DNA from 3 places in the Agrobacterium sp. 5Ca50 genome. Region 2 is predicted to be linked to each of the others. Evidence: predicted binding sites of a transcription regulator. Region 2 holds the regulator's gene; each other region holds the start of a gene.
The links. The regulator LexA, encoded in region 2, represses DNA repair genes until DNA is damaged. The targets are predictions, from matches to a motif close to TGTTCNNNNTGTGTTCNG.

Region 1 (7,682 bases), on a different replicon from region 2:
GGCGGGGTTTCTATGGGGATCTGTCAGAGGCCGGTAACGCCCTACCTGAAATGCCTGGCAGTCACCTCTCGAGGCGATAAATTTTTGTTGAACTGGTGTGTTGCAACAAATTTAGCCCGCATGTGTTCCTGAAACGAAGCGTGGCATCAATCTGCCCCGCCAGCACTCAAGGGAGCCAACTGTCGATGTTCAGGAAAAACTACATTCTCGCCACCACGATGCTTGCATGCAGCCTTATTGCGGTTCCCGTTTCGGCCCAAGACAGCAACACCGCAGAAACAGGAAAAGCAAATGCGCCGCAGCAGGCACCGGCGTTTGAAAACCAGACGCGGGCACCGTTGCCTGAAAACCAGCCACGTGTCGAAATGAAGGTGATTGCTAAGGACTTGCCACACCTGTGGGCAATGGAGTTCCTGCCGGATGGCCGCATGCTGGTCACGGCAAAGGAAGGTGCTATGCACATTGTTTCGCAAGATGGCAGTGCAGTCAGCGAGCCTATTGAAGGCGTTCCGGAAGTAGCCTCTGCTGGTCAGGGCGGTCTGCTGGACGTTGCGCTCGCACCGGACTTTGAAACATCCGGCATGATCTATTTCTCGTTTTCAGAACCCCGCCAAGATGGCAACGGCACTTCCGTGGCCGCAGCAAAATTGGTCGAGGTCGACGGTGGTGCAAAACTCGAAGGTGTAACGACCATATTCCAGCAGACACCGAGTTACGACGGTGACAAACATTTCGGTTCACGCCTGGTATTTGGACCGCAGGGTGATTTGTATGTGACGGTCGGCGAGCGTTCAGACGCGGAAGTGCGCACTGGCGCGCAGGACCTGGCAAGCGGTTTTGGCAAGGTTTTCCGCATCGACACATCAGGCAAGGCAATTGAAGGCAATCCATTCGTCGCCACGGACGGCGCGCTCGACGAGATCTGGAGCTTGGGACACCGCAATGTTCAAGCAGCAGCCCTCGATGGACAGGGACGCCTGTGGCTGGTCGAACACGGTCCAAAGGGCGGCGACGAGCTCAATCGACCGGAAGCCGGGAAAAATTACGGTTGGCCAGAGGTAACCTACGGCATTGAATACAGCGGCCGCGCAGTGGGAGATGGCATTACCTCACAGCAAGGTACCGAGCAGCCGGTCTACTACTGGGATCCCGTTATCGCGCCTTCCGGCATGGCTTATTATGATCATGACCTGATCCCGGAATGGAAAGGCGCTTTCCTGATCGGCGGGCTTGTCAGCCAAGGCATCGTTGCAGTCCATATGGATGGTGATCGCGTCTCGCATGAGGGACGGCTCGATCTCGAAGCACGTATCCGCGATGTGAAAGTTGCGCCTGACGGTTCTGTCTTTGCAGTGACCGAACAACGCGGTGGTGGAAACTCGACAATCATCAAAATTACCAATGCAACCTGACTGACACTGCGGGCTGTCTAACCGCCGCCCGCCATGTCAAAGCACTGCGCGCAACGGCCAAGCGGCGCGCGCGGTGCGAAACACATACACCGGCATTTTACGCCAGCATGTTCCTTTTTTGTTCCTTTCATGTTATGCAGACGCCAATATTTACGGGCTTTCGGAATCGTCCGGGCCTGCACGCCATCACAGCAATGGCGTGACGGACTATGTAGCAGCGCGAAATGAGAGCATTTACAGGCATCAAATGACGGCGACCTATCTGGAAAAACTGAATGACCAGCAACGAAGTGCTGTCGTGCATGGCATCGGTGCAGTGGATGGGCAGATCGGCGGACCACTGCTAATTATTGCCGGTGCTGGTTCTGGCAAGACCAATACGCTTGCGCATCGCGTCACACATCTCATCGTCAATGGCGCCGATCCCCGCCGAATTTTGCTGATGACCTTCTCCAGACGGGCAGCTTCAGAAATGACCAGGCGCGTTCAGCGCATTTGCCGGCAGGTTCTGGGCGAAAACTCCGCCGTCATGACGGATGCGCTTGCATGGGCGGGCACATTTCACGGCATCGGCGCACGGCTTTTGCGGATCTATGCCGAACAGATCGGACTGAACATCGATTTCACAATCCATGATCGCGAAGATAGCGCCGATCTTATGAATATCGTCCGGCATGATCTCGGTTTTTCCAAAACCCGGGACCGGTTTCCGACCAAGGGCACGTGCCTTGCCATCTATTCCCGCGTGGTGAATTCGGAATGTTCGATTGCCGAAGCGCTTAAAACCTCCTGGCCTTGGGTCACGGAATGGGAAAATGAGTTGAAGGAGTTGTTTGGCGCCTATGTCGAGGCCAAGCAGGCACAAAACGTACTCGACTACGACGACCTTCTTCTCTACTGGGCTCAAATGGTGTCAGATCCGGAACTTGCGGGAGATATCGGCAATCGTTTTGACCATATTCTCGTTGATGAATATCAGGACACCAACCGCCTGCAGGCGTCCATTCTCAGATCGCTCAAGCCAAATGGTCAGGGCCTGACGGTGGTTGGCGATGACGCACAGTCGATCTATTCCTTTCGCGCCGCTACCATTCGCAACATTCTCGATTTTCCGAAGGAATTTTCGCCGCAATCGGCTGATGTCATTACCCTTGACCGGAACTATCGATCCACACAGCCGATCCTTGCCGCCGCAAATGGTGTGATCGATCTTGCCCGGGAGCGCTTTACCAAGAATCTGTGGACCGACCGTGTGTCCGAACAGCGGCCAATGCTGGTCACCGTAAAGGACGAGACCGATCAGGCCGCCTATATTGTCGAACAGGTACTGGCCAATCGCGAGATCGGAATATCGCTCAAACAGCAGGCGGTGCTCTTCCGCTCATCCAACCACAGCGGTGCGTTGGAAGTTGAGCTGACCAGGCGCAATATTCCATTCGTGAAGTTCGGCGGTTTGAAGTTTCTCGACAGCGCTCATGTCAAGGACCTGCTGGCCGTACTGCGGTTTGCCCAGAACCCGCGTGACCGCGTGGCGGGTTTCAGGCTGCTTCAGATGTTACCGGGTATTGGCCCACAAACGGCAGGTAAAATCCTCGACACGATAACGGCAGAACCGGAGCCGCTGATCTCGCTCGCAGAGATTCCGCCTCCACCCAAGAGTGGTGAAGACTGGACAAAGTTTATCACTCTCATGGTAGGCCTGAGGAAGATGGGGGCGAGCTGGCCTGCCGAGATTGGCCTGGCTCGCCTGTGGTATGAGCCCTATCTTGATCGCATTCATGAGGATGCTGACACGCGCAAGGCCGATCTCATCCAGCTTGAGCAGATCGCAGCAGGTTATGCCAACCGGGAAAGATTTCTGACTGAGCTGACCCTTGATCCGCCCGACGCGACCAGTGATCAGGCCGGGGTCCCGTTGCTTGATGAGGATTACCTGATCCTGTCAACCATCCATTCTTCCAAAGGTCAGGAATGGCGCTCCGTTTTTATGCTCAATGTGGTTGATGGCTGCATTCCTTCTGACCTCGGGGTTGGTACGACGGCCGAGATCGAAGAAGAGCGACGTTTGCTTTACGTTGGAATGACGCGGGCGCGTGACAGCCTTTCGCTCATTACCCCGCAACGCTTTTTTACCCACGGACAAAACACGCAAGGTGACCGTCATGTCTACGCCTCGCGCACCCGCTTCATTCCCGCGACATTGCTGCAATTCTTCGAGTCAACAAGCTGGCCGAAGATAAGCCCTAACGCCAGCGAGCGCAGTGCCACCCAGATACGCATGGATGTCGGTGCGCGGATGCGCTCCATGTGGAAGTGACGGTGACCAGCCATGCCTGACGAGAGCCCCCGTCCGATCCGCAAGATCATTCACGTGGACATGGATGCTTTCTACGCTTCAGTGGAACAGCGCGACAATCCCGAGCTAAGGGGCAAACCCGTTGCCGTTGGTGGAGCCGCAGCACGTGGGGTCGTGGCTGCGGCAAGTTACGAGGCAAGAGAATTTGGCGTTCGCTCGGCTATGCCTTCAGTCACCGCAGCGCGCAAATGCCCCCAGCTGATTTTTGTGAAACCGCGGTTTGAGATTTACCGCGCGGTATCCCGGCAAATTCGCGAGATTTTTGCGGAATATACACCACTCATCGAGCCTTTGTCGCTGGATGAAGCTTATCTCGACGTGACGGAAAACCTAAGAGATATGCCGGTTGCGACTGAGATTGCCCTGGAAATCAGGGGGAAAATCAAGGCAGTGACCGGGCTTAACGCCTCTGCCGGCATTTCCTACAACAAGTTTCTTGCCAAGATGGCCTCTGATCTCAACAAGCCGAACGGACAAGCAGTCATTACGCCAAAAAATGGTGCGGCTTTTGTCGAGGGATTGGCCGTCAAGAAGTTTCACGGCGTCGGCCCTGCAACCGCAGAAAAGATGCACCGGCTTGGCATTGAAACGGGGGCCGATCTCAAAGCGAAATCGCTGGAGTTTCTGGCCCAGCACTTTGGCAAGTCGGGACCATATTTTTACGGCATTTCGCGTGGCATTGATAACCGTCAGGTACAACCCGATCGTGAGCGCAAATCGGTCGGCGCCGAAGATACATTCATTGAAGATATCGTAGAGCTTGATCTGGCAAAGGCCGAACTGGTGCCGCTTGTCGCGAAAATCTGGCGTCATTGCGAGGCAAACGGATATTCCGGAAAAACGGTGACGGTTAAGGTCAAATATTCTGATTTTCAGCAGATCACACGGAGCCGGACAGTTTCGCATTTTTTCGGTGGTGAAGCCGAGCTGGTCGAAAACGCCGCCCAATTGCTCGCCAGCGCATTTCCATTTCGCAAACCCGTGAGGTTACTTGGTGTCACAATCTCCAATCTGGGAGAAACATCTGCGGCCCACGAGCATCAACTTGATCTGGCGATCTGATTACTTCGACAATAAAATCTCTCAAGCATTCAGGCATACCAATGCGCGCAAGTCTCAGAACAAAAGCCATCGCCATTTGTGACGACAAGATCGCAAAGAAAGGCGATGCCGTCGGCATTTCTTTCTATGCCTTTTTTGCCAACAAAAATGATGACCCGGACATGCTGATGGAAACCGCCGAGTGGTGGATCAAGACCCATAGGCTCAATCATTTTGAAAAGGCGCTGAAGGTTCGCGAGATGATAAAATCTGGCCAGTAAAACCGTATAATTTGCATTCAGCGGCGTTAGAAAAACGAACGACAGATCGCTCCACTGCCTACCGGGTGGTCGTTCGCATCACATCAAAGCAGAAAACACCGATCAGGGACGAATGTTGTCCTTGTTCGCAATGACCGAAGCGGGATCGCACTGCAGCCGTAGCTGTTCGTTGTTTTTTGTATCGTTGCTGAATGCGTCTATCGACTTGTAAACGCGGATTTCGGCATCACGGACAGGCCCGTCATCGTTCTTATCTTCAGTGACAAAAAACGAATAGACGTAGTTCTTGTTGGCGAGACCGACCCCCATGGTCAGGTCGCTGGGATGACCAGCAATCGTATCTTTAGTGGAGAAATAATAACCGTCCGCTTCAAAATAAAGCTCTGCCGGCTTCGTTCCCACAACATAGGTATAGTAGTGGCTTTTGAGGCTCTTGTGGCTTTCCTGATCTGCAATTTCGCAAAACTCTGCCCTGGCCTCTGAACCTTTGATGTTACAGGCAAACAGCGTCTGCCAAGGAGGCATACAGTTGGCGCTGGCGGTCCAGGGAAAGAGGGCAACAAAAATCGTCAGCAAACTGCGTGTCATATGCGGTCCTGTAAACTCGGCCCGGAACGCAGGCCTACGAAAAATACCAGCGCGCCCCGAGATGGAATCGCGATAGCTCACCATAGGGGAACTCTACTCTGAGGAGTATCAAAACTTGAGTTCCACCAGAATACCGGGGGCGACATACAATGCGCGGTGACAATGTCGGTCGGCATGCTCCGCTGTAACAACCACCAAATGCCATGTACACGGCAGGCGTTTATCCCGACTTGGTCGTGATGTCGCTGTTTTGCCGTTGCAACAAACGGTAACGAGCCTGACTTCCATTCAGGTGCGCACGCATTGCTTCACGCGCTGCATGTTCATCGCCCGCCGAAATGGCATCGACAATCCGGCCATGCTCCTCGTGCAATTGCGCTAGATATTCAGTTTCGCCGGCTTCGCTTCGTTTGTTCAGGATAATTCTCGGCACCAAGGCTTCGCCGATCAGTGTCATGAAGGCCACAAATTTTGGAGAATTGGCCGCCTTCGCCACAGCAAGATGCAGCGCATATTCCGCCTCAGCGGTTGGTAGACCGGCCTGTATCTGCCTCATATGGGCGTGGTGACATTCGATAATATGTTCTTCCTGTTGCGGCGAACGTCTCAAGGCAGCAAGGGCAGCCGCTTCCGATTCAACCGCAACACGGATTTCAAGCATCTCCAGTACGGAGGAAATCCGGTTTGGGTCCATGTCCTGAAGGCGTGGCGTTGCCGGATCAATCGGGCTGGAGGTCAGGATAAACACCCCTGCCCCCTGCCTGGCCTCAACAAGCCCGTCAGCACGAAGAGAGGCGATTGCTTCTCGCACGACTGTGCGACTAACCCCATGGGCCTCCGTCAGTTGGGTTTCACTCGGCAACTTGTCCCCGGCGCGAAACATGCCATCCCGAATTTGCTGACGCAGTTCACCGCTTAAGTGGAAGGCAAGTGTCCCACCTTTTTTCCGACCGTGTGTCTGGCGCTCAAGCCCCAAAGAATGTCCTCTCCGTTAGGAACCGTGTTGAACAACCTTTGCCAACATTCACTTGTATGTCAAGTGTTCGAAATTTTTATCCAGGACACAATAACCAATCTCACAAAACGCGAAATTTACACGACCTTCGCGCAACATATTGATAACTTGTATGATGTGTAAGTTCGATATTTCTGAAACTATTTTTAACTTACCTCGCACGAAAACCATCATAAACGTCTGATGTAGATAGATTAAAATCGAACTTCATATCTCGCATCTATAGAAAAGCATATCCAACGTAATACTTGCGATTGAAAAATAGACAAATTTATAAAACACGTACTTTTTTATGACAAGTCATCACACAACTATTGACGCCCATTCTCTTTTGCGAATAAAAACATCCCGTCATCTCACTGACGCGCCCTGGAGGAAGAGGGCGCATGAGGCGATGACTGAGGAGGCATTTCATGAAGATCACCGACGTCATTGTGACGAAGTTTGTGCACAAGACCCGCAAGCATCAGGACAGCCACGGGCACTCCCATCCCGGGCCAGAAAAGGATGCCACGCAGGCAATGCTTACCGTCCGGGCAGACGACGGGTCCGAAGGTTACGCGTTTCAAAGCCCGGACGCCCTGCGTCCAGCTATCGTCGATAAATTTTTCCGCCCCATGCTTATCGGCGAAGATCCGATGGCGCGCGAACGTCTCTGGCAGCGGATCGAACGTCAGCAGCGGGGGTCGGGTGGACATCTGGCCGACCGGTCCATCGGCGCCGTCGATCAGGCTCTGTGGGATCTGGCCGGACGTGCCTTGGGCCTGCCAATGCACCGGTTGATTGGAACCTACCGCAACAAGATCCTGGCCTATGGTTCCATCATGTGTGGAGATGAGTTGGAAGGCGGCCTGTCGACGCCGGAAGACTATGGCCGTTTCGCCAAGACTCTGGTCGCGCGCGGTTACAAAGCCATCAAGCTTCATACCTGGATGCCGCCGGCAAAGGGTGCGCCTAACGTAAAGCTCGATATCGCAGCCTGTGCTGCA
Region 2 (7,682 bases):
CAGACAGGGCGCCAACGGTGCCAACCATCACAGCCATCGGATGCGCGTCACGACGGTAACCGCTGAAGAACTTCGTCATCTGCTCATGCACCATGGTGTGGCGCGTTACGCGGTTGTCGAAATCCTTTTTCTGTTCTGCTGTTGGCAGATCGCCGTATAGAAGCAGGTAGCACGTTTCAAGGAAATCGCCCTTTTCGGCAAGCTGCTCGATCGGGTAACCACGGTGCAGAAGGACGCCTTCGTCACCATCGATATAGGTGATCTTGGATTCGCAAGATGCAGTCGATGTGAAGCCGGGATCGTAGGTGAAATTGCCGGTGTGCTTGTACAAAGCAGCGATGTCGATGACGTCTGGGCCTATCGCTCCCTCTCGAATGGGAAGTTCTACTGTCTTGTCGCCGAGCGTAATAGAAGCGCTTTTTTCCGTCATCATAATCCTCCGAGAACATGCGTTTTGGATGCCGTGAGGCATCTAGGCGTTAAGCGTTCAGGATAGCTATCTGATCCTGCGCCATATGCCAAGCTATCCAAAAGGCAAATTGTGCGTTGCGGTATCAACTTGTGCCAAAAACTAGGCTTTTGGCGTTTGACTGTTTCATATTAGGTCAATGCTTCCTTAAAATATAAGTGGTTGCATTGTTGTCGTGCCGGTTGCAAATTACCCCTTATCCGGCGGGGGAGCTGCGGGTTTGACTGTAAGACCATCGCAAGAATTGCGACAGCAGGAACCGTTGAGACTGGATCTCCCCGGTGAGGGTGATTCCTTTGCTCTGCAACGATATCAGGGCGGGGTAGCAGAGGTTTATGAACAGTCTGCAACGGCAGGGAATTTATCCGGCCGGATATCGTCGCTGTCGCAAATGCTGGACATCGAAAAGGCCTATGGCCACGGCTTTCTTTGCATTCCGGTTTTTCTGGCAGTCGGTGCCATCATCTGGTTTTCAAGCCTTCAGACACCGTCCCCCTACCTGCTTGCTGGCGGCTTTTGTTTAGCCGGCACACTGGCGCTCACGCTTCGGTACCGCGCGGCACAACTGGCAGGATTGCTTAACCTTGTTGCGCTGTGTCTGGCAGGCATGCTGCTGGCGCAATTGGAAAGCTGGCGGCAGGATACTGTCATCATCGATACGCCCGTCACCACAGTCGTGTCAGGTGTTGTCGAGCGACGCGAGGTGGATGCGCGCGGGTACTGGCGCTATATCATATCGGTCACCGGAACTGAAAACCCTGTGCTGTCGCGCCCACCGAAAAAGATCACGGCACTATCAAGAAGTCGCCATCAACCGATAGAAATCGGGCAGGGCGTTACCGGCCGCGCACGCCTGTCTCCACCCTCAGGACCGGCCTTGCCTGGTCTGAATGACTTTGCCTTTTCCGGCTATTTTAACGGCATAGGTGCAACCGGTTTCTTTTATGGAGCGCCACAGCCTACGGTGAGCGAGGCGATCAAACGCCGCATTGCGGAACGCGGCCACTGGCTCAGCGTGACTGATACAGGACTTTATCAATTACGCAGCGCCATTGCCGAGCGCATCCGCAGCACGATCGGCGGCGACGCCGGCGCTTTTGCCGCCTCGATCATAACCGATGAACGGCGAGCAATATCAGAAACCACCATGGAAGCACTGCGTGTGTCCGGCCTTGCCCATATCGTTGCCATTTCGGGCCTCAACATGGCGCTGGCATCGGGCATATTCTTCGTTGGCTTGCGCACGGCACTCAGCTGTTTTCCCGGTTTTGCCGAGAGGCGGCCGGTCAAGAAGATCGCTGCCTTTGCCGCCCTTATCATGACGCTCGCCTATTACCTGATTTCAGGGTTTGCAGTGTCCGCCGAACGGGCCTGGCTGATGATGTCGATCATGCTGATCGCCGTGCTGTTTGACCGTCCCTCGATCAGCCTCAGAAATGTTGCCATTTCCGCCATCATTATTATCTGCGTTTCGCCGTCAGAGGTCATGGGGCCAAGTTTCCAGATGTCCTTTGCCGCAACCATTGCGCTGGTCGCCGCGTATGGTTTCTGGACACGGCGGCGCGCCGCACAAGACAGCGCAACCTTCCGGCCAAGTAATATGCCGATCGCCCTCAAGGGTGCTTCCATCCTTGGCAGCTTCTGCGCCGGTATTGTCGTGACCTCGCTGATTGGCGGAGTCTCCACGGCCATCTATTCGATGGAGCATTTTCACCGTGTCACCACCTATGGACTAGCGGCAAATCTCGCCGCCATGCCGGTGATGTCTTTCATCGTCATGCCCTCTGCCTTGATCGCCATGCTGCTGATGCCCTTCGGGCTGGACGGGCCGTTTCTGACCGTCATGGGTTACGGCATGGCGATGACAATTGATATTGCCACCTATGTGGCCTCATGGGGAGGCGATGCCGGAGTCGGACGACAACATCAATGGTTTCTGGGCGCCGGAACGCTTGGCCTATTGGCGCTGACACTGTTTCGCACCCGACTGGCTTGGGTAAGTGCTGTGTTCCTGCTGGCAGGCCTTGTGCTGTTTGTGCTGTCACGGCAACAGGACAATCCCGATCTGGTGGTTTTTGAGGACGGGAAACTGATGGCACTGGTTGGCGAGGATCAGGTTGCCAGCACCAGCCAACGCCCATCCGGCTTTATCTATGACCAATGGGCGCGGGCTTTGTTCTTACCTGACAAATATATTCGGCCAAACATGCTGCAGGAACTGCCAGCCCCAGAACCATCGCCTGACGATGCCAATGACAGAACGACAGGCAATGCCGATGCCGCACCACCACGATCACGACGGCCGATGCTGGACGAACACACCATTCAGACTGAAAGGCAGGCGATGTCTGCCGCCGTTACAAACGCATCTGATGCCTTTACCTGCCGTCGCGACAGCTGGTGTATCGCCAGATCAGCGAAGGGGCAGGTGGTGATTTCCGTGCTGGATAACAGATATCTTGGTCTCGCCTGCGACATCGGTTCTGTGGTTATCACCACGCGTCCCACATCATTTGAAACCTGCCGCTCCGGCGCCTTTTTGCTCAGTGCCCAGACATTGCGGCGCACCGGATCGCTGGAGATCACATTTTCAACTGAGGCTACAACCGCCGCAAATCAGGATTTGCCGATAGAGAGGATGACGGCTGCCATTTATGGTTCCTACCGTCCATGGACCATGCATCGTTATTATAACTGGCGCAGCAGGACATTTGAAACGGCAGTACCGCCGCATGTCTCGCAACTGCTGGACCGTCACTAGACTAACGTAAGCTGAAGGCTAGTTTTGTCGGGCGTTTTCCGACGACAGTAGCGATGACGCGCTGGCGCGTCATCTGGCAGTGATATGGGTCTGATGATGACCGCTTAGTGGTATCTGCGGATCAGGCCAACCAGCTTGCCCTGGATCTTGACGCGGTCAGGTCCAAAGATGCGGGTTTCATAGGCCGGGTTTGCCGCCTCAAGCGCAATAGATGCACCCTTGCGACGAAAACGCTTCAAGGTCGCTTCTTCATCATCGACCAGCGCCACGATGATGTCACCGGGATTGGCGGTCTTGGCGTTGCGGATGATGACCGTGTCGCCGTCAAAGATGCCAGCATCGATCATCGAGTCACCGCGCACTTCCAGTGCGTAATGTTCACCAGAACCCAGCATGTCAGCCGGCACGGACACATCATGTGTGTTGTTCTGGATGGCGGAGATCGGCACACCGGCCGCGATCCGTCCCATCATCGGCACCGATACCGAGCTGCCGCCATCATTGGCGCTGACAGGCGCGGGGGTCGGAGCAGGGGCGACAACCGGTTTTGGTTTGCCAAGGCTGCCTTCGATCACACTTGGTGAGAAGCCACGCTGTGGTTTGAGGCTTGGCGAATAGGCTTCAGGAAGTTTGATGACTTCCAGTGCGCGAGCCCGGTTTGGCAGGCGGCGAATGAAGCCACGTTCTTCAAGCGCTGTGATCAACCGGTGAATGCCGGATTTGGACGCGAGATCAAGCGCATCCTTCATCTCATCAAATGAGGGAGGAACACCGGATTCCTTCATTCTTTCGTGAATGAAAAGAAGCAGTTCCTGCTGTTTGCGTGTGAGCATGAAGTCGCACCCCAACCGTTGATGAAAATCGAAACAAATGCAGAACATACACTATATGTTCCATATGTGTTCCGCAAGGCTTTAATATTTCGTAATCGCCGCGCCGGTGAATTTTCTTTCAAAACAGCCAAGACGTGTAATCGCTGCCTATCGTTCTGTTTTTAAAAAGATTTTACCTTAATTCGGGGCAAAACGACCAGTCAGAAACTGAGGCTCGCAACACCGCCCGATAGCCGGCCAACCGGCACCACTATCAATCTGATATCGTAAGGCGCTGTGATTCGGTTCGTTTGATTCTCTCCACCAGATTGGGTTGGCAGCGCATATTCCCTGTGCATTTTTACCTTCACGAGGAAGCATTGCGTTGAAATCTCTGTTATGGGGAGGGTTCGCTGCTCGTTCGGAGTCGGCATTCAACATCAATTTTTGACAGTATAAGGTTTTAGGGCATTGCAGGTCGGCATCGACATGGGAACGCTATCGGGTGGGCAGGCTGCCAAACTCGACATTGAGGAATTGCTCGCCACGCGTCTGCTGGTGCAAGGCAATTCCGGTTCCGGAAAGTCGCATCTGCTGCGCAGGCTACTTGAACAATCCGCCCCCTGGGTTCAGCAGGTCATTATTGACCCTGAAGGGGACTTTGTGACGCTGGCCGACAAGTTCGGCCATATCGTTGTGGATGGCGAGCGCACAGAAGGTGAGTTGGCCGGTATTGCCAACCGTATTCGCCAGCACCGCGTATCCTGCGTCCTGACGCTTGAAGGTCTTGATGTCGAACAGCAGATGCGGGCCGCAGCTGCATTCCTCAACGGCATGTTCGATGCCGACCGCGAATATTGGTATCCGGTGCTGGTGGTGGTCGACGAAGCGCAGATGTTTGCGCCGTCCGTGGCTGGCGAAGTAACCGAAGATGCCCGCAAGGCATCGCTTGGCGCCATGACCAACCTGATGTGTCGCGGCCGTAAACGTGGTCTGGCCGGCGTTATCGCCACGCAGCGTCTGGCAAAACTTGCCAAGAACGTGGCGGCGGAAGCCTCCAACTTCCTGATGGGCCGTACTTTCCTTGATATCGACATGGCACGCGCAGCCGACCTGCTCGGCATGGACCGCCGTCAGGCGGAAATGTTCCGCGATTTGCAGCGTGGTAATTTCGTGGCGCTTGGCCCGGCTCTGTCGCGCCGCCCACTGCCTATCGTCATTGGTGCTGTGGAAACCTCGGCTCGGTCGTCATCGCCCAAGCTGATGCCGCTGCCCGATGCACCGCAGGACGTGGAAGACCTGATCTTCACGCCAGACCCGGAAGAATTTACGCGCGCCCCTGTGCGCCGCACGCCACCGGCACCGCGCCCGACAACGGACATTCTGGCAGAGCTGTCGCGCTCGACGCCGGCGGCGATCACGCCAGCCTCCGAACAGCCGCAGCGCAGCAGCGCCTCGGACATGACGCCGGAAGAGCGCGAAGAAAAGATCTCAGGCGTTCTCTACGAAATTCTGGATGATCCGCAGTCGGCCTATCGCACGGACGCTGTGCTCTATCAGGACTTTCTTGTGCGCGCCCGCATGCGCCGCATTCCCGGCACGCCGATGGCGCTGTCGGAATTCCGCCGTCAGGTGGCAATTACCCGTTCCGGCGTTGATGCCGAAATGGCGGCAAGTGAAAGCTGGCAAACGGCACTCGATCTGTCAAAGAACGTGTCAGACGACCTGCAGGGCGTATTCCTGATGCTGGTGAAAGCCGCGCTGGGCGAGGAGCCTTGCCCGTCTGATGCGCGTATTGCCCGTGCCTATGGCACGCATTCTGCACGCCGCGCACGCCGTCTGCTCGGTTATTTCGAGGAGAAGGAATTGGTCGTGGTGCATGCCGATTTCTCCGGCAAGCGTATCGTGGCATTTCCGGACCTTGATGCAAAAACCGCACCCGGTGATGCGGATGCGGCTGATGATGAGGCGACGCTGGCAGCCGAATAAGGCTGCTGTTTTTTAAAGCTGTTATTGTATCTTATGGTCGGGTGCGTCCCGACCATCTGCTGTTGTTCATTCTCGGATCACGTCCGAGAATCATCGTGCTGAAATCGCAGACATGGACTGATGTTACCGGCCATCTTGTGGTGCCCATCCTCGGCGTGGCGCCGAGGATGGTGGAGTTTCGGGATGTCGTGAAGCGAGACATTATTCGACAGCCTTTGCTTGCTTGCGTGTGGCAAACAGCGAACCGACAACACCGGTCACCAGAATTGCGACGGTCACGCCAAGCGAGACGGCAGGCGGGATTTTTGCCAGACCCAGCATGTCAGCCACGAAGATTTTCGAACCAACGAACACCAGAACCGCAGCCAGCGCATATTTGAGATAGGCGAAGCGGTGGATCAGGGCAGCCAGCGCAAAGTAGAGTGCACGCAGGCCAAGGATCGCGAAAATGTTCGACGTATAGACAATGAACGGGTCGGTGGTGATCGCAAAGATCGCCGGGATCGAATCAACCGCAAAGATCAGGTCGGCAATTTCCACCATCACCAGCGCCAGAAACAGCGGGGTGACAAAGGTTTTCAGCTTGCCGGTCTTCTCGTCGGTTTCCTTGACGAAGAACTTTTCGCCATGGAGGCGGTTTGTCAGCGGCAGGTGGCGCTTGAGGAACTTCAGGATGCGGTTGTTGTCGAGATCGTTCTCATCATGATCGGCCGAAAACAGCATCTTGAGGCCGGTAAACACCAGGAAGGCCGCAAAGAGGTACAGCACCCAGTGGAAGTTTTCGACGATGGCAGCGCCAGCGGCAATCATGATGCCACGCAGCACGATCACACCCAGAATACCCCACAGCAGCACGCGGTGCTGGTATTGGCGCGGAATGGCGAAATAAGAGAAGATCATGGCGATGATGAAGATGTTGTCCATCGCCAGACTTTTTTCCACCACGAAGCCAGTGATATATTCCATGGCAGGCTGCTGGCCCGACTGGTACCAGATCCAGCCACCGAAGGACAAACCGATGACAATATAGAAAGCGGACATCAGCAAGCTTTCGCGAATGCCGATTTCCTTGGAATTCTTATGCAGAACACCAAGGTCCAGGGCCAAAAGGCCAAGAACGAGAGAAATGAAGACCGCCCACATCCATGTGGGGGTGCCGAGAAAATCCGAGAACAGAAAGTCCATCAGTCAACCTTTGCCGGACAGGTTGGCTATATGGCTGGGGAACGTGTGACAGAAATAAACGTGGGCCCCAACCTAAAGAGACTCGACATCACGTATTGTCCGGTAATACGCCAGAGGGGCCCGAGTCCTGATCACGACAAACGAAATAGTGCAGGAAAATGCGCTTTCAAGGGCGGGATGCAATTTTTTTCTCGTTGACAATTTTATGAAGGCCACCTAGAAGCGCCATCAACGCCGGGCCGCAAAGCCCGGTGTGTTTCGTTGACTGCCTTGCAGTTTTAATAACTGACGTTCGGTAGTCAACATCACCGACATGTCCCGTGGCTTCTCCATTCGCAAATGTGAGAGACCTGTCAGAGTTCATCAACAGAACTCAGAGGAGGGCGTGTTTCCTTAATCCGGTTTGGCAACAAACCGGTATAATATGTTGAGAAGGAAATACGATGAGCAAGCGCGAATCGTCTAA
Region 3 (7,682 bases), on a different replicon from region 2:
CAAAACGAGCTGTGTTTGTATAGATGGACATATCTCGGAACTCCTATTTTCCCCGTTGGCGCTCCCTCTCAAATTTGATTGGGAATACGTATGTATTCCCGGGCAAAGGGGGGAGGGCGAAGCCAGCCCACTGGCGGATTGGTCCGGCGTCAAGGGGTCATGGAGGCAACAAAAAACGGAAGGTTCGGCCGAAGGGTGAAAGCCGTTTTTTTTGACGGAGTGACAGCGCGCAGCGCGCTTGCCCCTTGATCGCCGGAACGATCCGATTGCAGGGGGGAAACCAGACAAACAGGAGATGTGCGCCGCACCCGCGATTTATCGCGTGCGGGCGCGCTCAATTCGTCTTCAGCCGTGTCGGCTGACTGCAGTATTCGTAACTACTACATTTGATAGTTGTTCGTGGGGACGGGAAGTAGTGTGTTTGCTGAATGGATACAAAGCTCGAAGATCTTAACCTGCGACCGGGGCTGCTGTGGGAACTCCACGCCCTTGGTTATTACACCGTGGGCGATATGGCCCACCTCTCCATCGTTGAAACTCTTCGAATCCCAGGCATGGGGGCGTTTACTGGAGGCGCATAGCCAAAGCGCAGGGCAGGGAACCCTATCCAACGAAACGGGAGCTCATGAATGCAAGGAATGAAGTTGAGCCGCGCAGTTAGAATTTCAGATCAGAGATCGCTTAACGCTGTTGGAAATGGGTGTTTTCGGTTAGTAGAAATCCCAGCAGGAGCAAAAACATGATTTCGAACGCGCCGCCCTTCTGGTGGAGAAAACCGGGGTGGCAAGCATATGTGCTAAAACCGCTGTCATCGGTTTACGGCTGGATTGCTGGTAAAAGGATGAGGCGTGAGTATCGTCCATCCGTAGATGTTCCGGTAATCTGCGTCGGTAACTTCACAGTCGGGGGAGCCGGTAAAACGCCAACAGCTATTGCGATAGCTCAAGCTGCAATTGCAAAGGGGTTGCGCCCGGGCTTCCTCAGCCGGGGTTATGGCGGCACGTTGGATGTTACTACTCTGGTGGAGCCGCATCATCGTGCGAAAGATGTTGGGGACGAACTGCTTCTACTAGACCGCTATGCCATGACAGTCGTTTCAAGACGACGTATCGACGGTGCGCACCGCCTCGTTGAGGCCGGTGCTGACCTCATCATCATGGATGACGGGTTTCAAAGCGCGCGCCTGATGGTCGACTATACACTTGTCGTCATTGATAGCGTTCGTGGAATTGGTAACGGTTTCACAATTCCGGCAGGTCCGGTGCGTGCGCCAATCTCCGAACAGATGCGCCAACTTTCCGCTATTCTTAAAGTGGGCGATGGCGCGGCAGCTGATGAACTTGTTCGAACAGCTGCTCGGGCAGGTAAGACAATTTACGTCGCCGGAATTCAGCCAACCTTACCGGGTCGGCTTACCGGTACGCCGGTAATAGCCTACGCCGGAATTGCTGATCCAGACAAATTTTACAGAACCGTCGAAAGCCTGGGTGCGAATATCATGGAGCGGCGATCGTTCAGTGACCACCACACGTTTGAAGACGACGAGGTTGCTGACCTGCTAGACACGGCAGCAAAGCGACAACATTCTTTGGTTACCACTGCGAAAGATGTTGCACGCCTAAAAGGCGCTCCAGGCAGAGCCGAAGAGTTGCGGCGGCGTAGTTACGTCATCGAAATCGAAATGGTGTTCGATGATCCAAACACACCTTCTGAGATAATCGACGCAGCCATCGAGAACTGCCGCACACGTCGCCTCTGCGGTACGCCTGCGAAATAGGCTGAGTACTATTTTTACGTTGGCAGGGCGTTATTCTTGATACAACAACTATCGCATGTGGCGCTAAAAAGACGCCGCATGCGATGCAACCTCGGTCTACGTTCTGCAAGCAGCTAATAGAGTGGAGTTATTCAGGTACGACATTTTCCGCTTTTGACTTACCAGTTTTGCGGTCCTGGCCAATTTCGAAGTTCACTTTCTGGCCTTCCCGAAGTGATTGAACGCTTTGAACCGCTGATACATGAACAAACACATCTCCGGCGCCATTATCCGGAGTTATGAAGCCGAAACCTTTGTCCTGATTAAAGAACTTAACTGTACCAGTTGCCATCAAATTTTCCTCAAATACGCAGCCTCTAGGCCGCAAGTCGTAAGAATATGTATCGTAAGGTTAGACCGTAATCAGGCAACTGGCCACAGAGAAAATCTCTTCAAATCTAGCCATATTGATATTTTAACAATCTTCGGGCTCACTTGTCCTCATGACAAAGAAGCCACGCTCAAAACCTTTGTTGCGAGAAACCGAACCTCCTGTTCGGTCAAGGCCTCGGCGTCGAAGGAATCCGGAGCAACCGAACCTTCCCTTGGATCCAATGCCAGGACGTATTGAACCGTGTCTGGCTACCTTGAAATCAAAGCCGCCCGAAGGTGATGATTGGAGCTACGAGATAAAATGGGATGGGTATCGCTTGGCGGTGCACATCGAATTATCTGGCGTGCGTATTCTTACTAAAAGTGGTCATGACTGGACGAAGCGTTTTCCAGAAATCGAGCGTGGTGCTAAAGAACTAGACGTAGCAACCGCGATATTGGACGGCGAAGCTGTCATGTACGATGAGCAGGGTCGATCAGACTTTAACCTGTTGCAGACTTCGCTCGGAGGGCGGTCGGGCAAAAAGACTTCACCGGCACAGTTTGTCGCCTTTGACCTGCTTTATCTGGACGGCCATAACCTTCGAGAAACCGAGTTGCGTGTTCGCCGGCATCTTCTTGCCGATCTGATTGGTAGCACTGAAAACCCGCTCCAGTTTTCGGAAACGTTTGATGCTACGGGTGCTGAGATGTTGGAAGCCGCATGCATACATGGGCTTGAAGGCATCATCGCAAAGCGCCTTGATAGGCCATATCGCTCCGGCCGGAATGACGACTGGATCAAAATCAAATGTGTTGCGTCCGAGAGCTTCTTTATCCTCGGATATGAGCGATCAACCGTCGGCTTCAGTTCTCTCTTGCTCGGCGCTTACCACAACGGCCAGGTCGTTTATGTTGGATCAGTTGGCACAGGCTTCAAGCAGTATGAAATAGCAAAACTACTGTCACAGATGAACAAACTCATCTGGAAAAAGAAAACGCCGCCCGTTCGATACACTGGCAAACGTGATGTCGTGTGGATTGAGCCAACACTGATCGCGGAAATTGAGTATCGAGGTTGGACCAGCGACGTGAAACTGCGACATTCCAGCTACAAGGGTTTGCGCGAGCTGCAGGATAACGCTGAAGTATACCGCATCGAAGATTGATAGCATCGTTGTTGCCGCATGAGGCGATGGCGAACCGGGGATCGCGCGGCTGGAATCTTTCGCTATAATCTCAATCTCGCCTTCGAGGCATTTTTGTTTAGAAAGCCACAATGGCACAAGGAATTGGTATCGGTCTTTCACAACGCTTCTACGAGAGCCTCGTTGCACCCCTATTCAAAGAGCAATTCCCCGATCTTCCGTACTGCGCATGCAGGATTGGATGGGGTTCAGAGGTTCTTGGCTATGATACGAAGCTGTCAGCGGATCATGATTACGGGCCGTGTGTTCAGATCTTTCTGGCAGAAGATAGCTTTCCTTCGATGGCCGAAGCTGTCATGCACCGTTTTGACGAGGGCCTGCCCTCAACCTTTGAAGGCTGGCCTGTTCGCTTTTCCCGGAATGTTCGCCCGCCTAAGGCTTGTCCTGAACTTGGTTTGTTAGGCTCAGACCACGGTGTCGAGATTTATACGCTATCTGCTTGGTGCAAGCAGTTCTTGAGGCGCGAGTTTATTGTGGGCCTTACCCTGCGTGACTGGCTATGTTACCCCGAGCAATTCTTCTTGCTGGTGACGGCCGGGAGCGTATTTCGAGACGACTTGGGCGAACTCACTGCCCTAAGAGATCGTATGGCCTACTTTCCACGCGACGTGTGGCTTTACAAGCTTGCGGCTCAGTGGGGTCGTATTGCCGAAGAACGGGGGTATGTAGGCCGAACCGGGGATGTGGGCGATGAGATCGGCTCCCGTATAATTGCAAGCCGTATGGCCGAAAACATCATGCGGCTTGGTATGCTGATTGAGCGCCGGTATGCGCCCTATCCAAAGTGGATCGGTACTGCCTTCGCCCGTTTGGACTGCGCCACCGACCTGACGCCACTGCTCGAGCGGGTGCTATCTGCAAGAATTTGGCAAGACCGTGAGGACGCACTCTTGGAGGCATGTAACTTTATGGCCAACCTACAGGTTAGGCGTGACATCCCCGGTGCTATCACTCCAATCGCCGGGACGCTTCACGGTCGACCATATCGTTTCATTGATTCACTCAAAATCATTGACGCGCTCCGATCCGCGATTGCGGATGACGATGTTCGGTCGCTCCCGGAATGTGGGGCGGCGGACCAGTTTATAAACAGCAACTATGTTCTTGTAGCTCCCGATTACACAAGGGCGGCGACAACTGCTTTGCTCGACATGGGCTCCGATAACAAAAGCTGACCGACGTGGGATCTTCAGCACGTCTGATCTCTTTGATGGTATCAAATTCCGCCGCAAGGAATAGAGCGATTTCGAGGCTGATTGGGACGACGGGCGGTGTCCGCTTGGGGCCGAAGGCTGACTTCGCTCGTTAGAGTGTCATTTCGCCATCAGCCGAACCGACCCCAACTGGCGCAAACGCCAACGACAATCTTTCACAATCGTTTCCATCTTGACTCGCTCATGAACGAGAACATAATGAGAACGGAATTACCTGCCACTGAGAAGCCGACATTCCATGCTCCATGCCATTACCACCGTTGAACCTGTTTCCGTGGACTACATTGTCCGTGAGGTGAGGACCGCTGGACTGATGATATCGGCAGGATTTCCATCTCCTGCAGGTGACGATCTCGAAGACCTTATCGATCTAATCGCTTGGATCGTTCGGCGGGAGACTTCCACATTCTGGTACAAAGTTTCAGGAAACTCCTTCTGTCGTGCCGGAATCCTCGATGGCGATTTTGTAGCGATAGACAGGGCGGGTAAGGTTCAGTCCGGCCGCACAGTTCTCGCCCTCCACAATGGCGATATGCTCCTGAAGGTGTTGAACAGGCGCGACGGCCGAATGTGGCTCGAAGCAAGGTCTGACGACCATTACCCTCCGCTCCCTGTTCTCGAAACAACGGAAAGCTGGGGCGTTGTGGCAGGCATCGCTCGCCGCTATCCGGTCGAATGAGATGGCAACCCCCATAGCACTGATCGACTGCAATAATTTCTATGTCAGCTGCGAAAGGCTGTTTGATCCCAGACTTCGTGGCGTCCCAGTCGTCGTTTTGTCAAACAACGATGGATGCGCTGTCGCGCGCAGCGACGAGGCAAAAGCCCTTGGTATAAAAATGGGGGAGCCTGCTCATCTCTTTAAACAGAAGACGAAAGAGCATGGCATCCGCCTGTTTTCGAGCAATTATACCCTGTACGGCGATATATCCCGGCGCGTAGCAGCTACCATTTCCGACTTCAGGCCACGCACCGAAATCTACAGCATCGACGAAACCTTTGTGGACATGTCCGGCTTCGGTGGTCGGATGATCGACCATGCGGCTGAAATGCGGGGGACTGTGCGGCAAAACACTGGCATTCCAACCTGTGTCGGTATTGGTCCGAGTAAGACGATGGCAAAATTTGCGAACTTCATCGCCAAGAAAAACCCGGTCTTTAATGGCATTGCTGACTTGATGGACGAACAGATCGCCGGCTACTGCATGGCTCGCACCGATGTCTCGGAAGTATGGGGAGTAGGATCAAGAACGACTGAAAAACTCCGCGGCTTGGGGATTAACACTGTCGCCCAACTCCGCGATATGCCGCTGCCTCTTGCGCGGCAGATCGGAACCCTTGTGCTTGAGCGCACTGTCGCAGAACTTCGCGGAATACCTTGCATGGAGCTTCAGGACGTCGAGCCGACCCGCAAGGGGATGGCTGTGACCCGTCTGCAGGATCTCCGATGACATCTCTGGCTGTCCTTCAGCAGGCTATCACAGCACATGCGACGAGGGCGGCCGAAAAGCTGCGTAGTCATGGCCTCGTTGCTGCTCATATGACGGTTTTCTTTCACACGAACCCGCACAACGGATCCGCTCGGGACAGCTCGTCCAGAACCGCCAGGTTATCCCCGCCGTCAAATACGACCATGGCGCTGGTGCAGACAGCCCTTCGGTGCACCGATAAGGCATGGAAGGGAAATAAAGAGAATAACGGGTTTGCGTATACGAAGGCTGGCGTGATGCTCGATGACCTGGTGCCAGAGGAGCTGGCCCCGGTAGACCTGTTTGCACATGAGCAAGCCAAGTCCATGAAATTGTCGGCCGCACTGGATGCCGTAAACGACAAGAGGGGCAAGAAGACACTAATCCTCGCGAGTGAAGGCTTCAGACGATCTTTTGAAACAAAGGCAAGTATGCGGTCGCCCAGATATACGACGCGGCTCGCTGATCTGCCGGTCGTGCGGGCTTAGTCGGTCATGGAAACGAGCCACACTTTCCGCGTTGAAGTATGGGACGATCCGCCCGACGCGGGCGGCTCGATCATCGAAGTTATTTCATCATCATCAAGCTTTGCAGTCTCGATCGCTGCCTACAAAGCCGCGATCCGTGAACGTCCCGGCAAATACCTGACGCACATGAATGGACGGAGCCGAATGACATGCGAACTTGCGCCTGATCCACCGGAGCCAGTGAAGCAGCCAAAGGACAAGAGCCGAAAAGACCAATACCCCGACATTCTCGATGATCCGGAGTACACATTCGCCTCATTGCCAGAGTGGAAAACTCTCGCGATCCACTGCAAGAGCTGCGACCGGGTTGCGCCTGTCAACCGCTGAGAAATGGCCCGAAAACATGGAAAACAGTGCGTCATCACGATGTTGCTGCCGAAGCTACGATGCGAATGTGGCGTGAGAGGCAACAGCGAATGGCTCATTGGTAAAATGCCTCGTTGACGTAAAAGATAGTTAGGTCGCAGCGGGCCAGTCGTTGGCTGGTTCATCGACCATGCTATCGTCGTCAGCGGGATCTGGATCTTGCTGGTAGGCTTTATGCAGATTTCCTATCTCTTCGCTGACCGCCACGAGAACTTCCTTTTGGTCGACACCTTCCGTAACGAACCTGTCGACCAAATCTTCGAGTTTGAGCCGGAGTTCATCTCGCCATTGCGCTGTCATCTCTTTCTCCTTTTGATGGGCTTTTCTGCAAGTTCAATTCTGACAGGAGCATGATCACTCGTGTGGTCCCACCCGCGGACATGCTTGTCCACTTCCGCCTCCACTAACCGTTCGGCAAGATCGGGGCTGAGAAGGAAATGATCCAGACGGAGCCCAGCATTTCTTGCATAGGCATTCCGGAAGTAATCCCAGAAAGTGTAAATTGTCTCATCGGGGTGAAGTTCACGGATGGCATCCGTCCATCCTTGAGCAATCAGCTCGCGAAATGCATCTCTGACCTCAATGCGGAAGAGTGCATCGTTCTTCCATCTTTCTGGCTTATATACGTCGAGCTCGGTTGGCATGACGTTGTAGTCGCCGGCGAGAATGACGGGTACCTCGAGTTCGAGAAGCCCCGCAGCATAATCCCGCAAACGTTGAAACCAGCGGAGTTTGTATTCGAACTTCGGGCCAGGATATGGATTACCGTT

Region 1: the regulator LexA is predicted to act here: its motif matches at 1,521-1,538, upstream of ACZ5FM_RS25655 (ATP-dependent helicase).
Region 3: the regulator LexA is predicted to act here: its motif matches at 4,740-4,757, upstream of ACZ5FM_RS22320 (LexA family protein).

What each region holds. Positions count from the first base shown of each region.
Region 1 covers NZ_AP026440.1:740,821-748,502, reverse strand. The annotation lists gene ACZ5FM_RS25665 (hypothetical protein) at 1-37, shown strand, start outside; gene ACZ5FM_RS25660 (PQQ-dependent sugar dehydrogenase) at 186-1,412, shown strand; gene ACZ5FM_RS25655 (ATP-dependent helicase) at 1,660-3,729, shown strand; gene dinB (DNA polymerase IV) at 3,742-4,830, shown strand; gene ACZ5FM_RS25645 (DUF6500 family protein) at 4,872-5,090, shown strand; gene ACZ5FM_RS25640 (hypothetical protein) at 5,193-5,762, opposite strand; gene ACZ5FM_RS25635 (FadR/GntR family transcriptional regulator) at 5,899-6,654, opposite strand; gene ACZ5FM_RS25630 (mandelate racemase family protein) at 7,107-7,682, shown strand, end outside.
Region 2 covers NZ_AP026438.1:1,278,576-1,286,257, forward strand. The annotation lists gene gltA (citrate synthase) at 1-430, opposite strand, end outside; gene ACZ5FM_RS06070 (ComEC/Rec2 family competence protein) at 732-3,230, shown strand; gene lexA (transcriptional repressor LexA) at 3,335-4,063, opposite strand; gene ACZ5FM_RS06080 (ATP-binding protein) at 4,514-6,031, shown strand; gene ACZ5FM_RS06085 (TerC family protein) at 6,233-7,216, opposite strand; gene rpsD (30S ribosomal protein S4) at 7,660-7,682, shown strand, end outside.
Region 3 covers NZ_AP026440.1:39,636-47,317, forward strand. The annotation lists gene ACZ5FM_RS22295 (DUF932 domain-containing protein) at 1-31, opposite strand, end outside; gene lpxK (tetraacyldisaccharide 4'-kinase) at 740-1,777, shown strand; gene ACZ5FM_RS22305 (cold-shock protein) at 1,905-2,108, opposite strand; gene ligD (non-homologous end-joining DNA ligase) at 2,260-3,297, shown strand; gene ACZ5FM_RS22315 (DUF4037 domain-containing protein) at 3,408-4,511, shown strand; gene ACZ5FM_RS22320 (LexA family protein) at 4,789-5,229, shown strand; gene ACZ5FM_RS22325 (Y-family DNA polymerase) at 5,231-6,001, shown strand; gene ACZ5FM_RS22330 (DUF4113 domain-containing protein) at 5,998-6,507, shown strand; gene ACZ5FM_RS22335 (hypothetical protein) at 6,514-6,873, shown strand; gene ACZ5FM_RS22340 (hypothetical protein) at 7,003-7,212, opposite strand; gene xth (exodeoxyribonuclease III) at 7,209-7,682, opposite strand, start outside.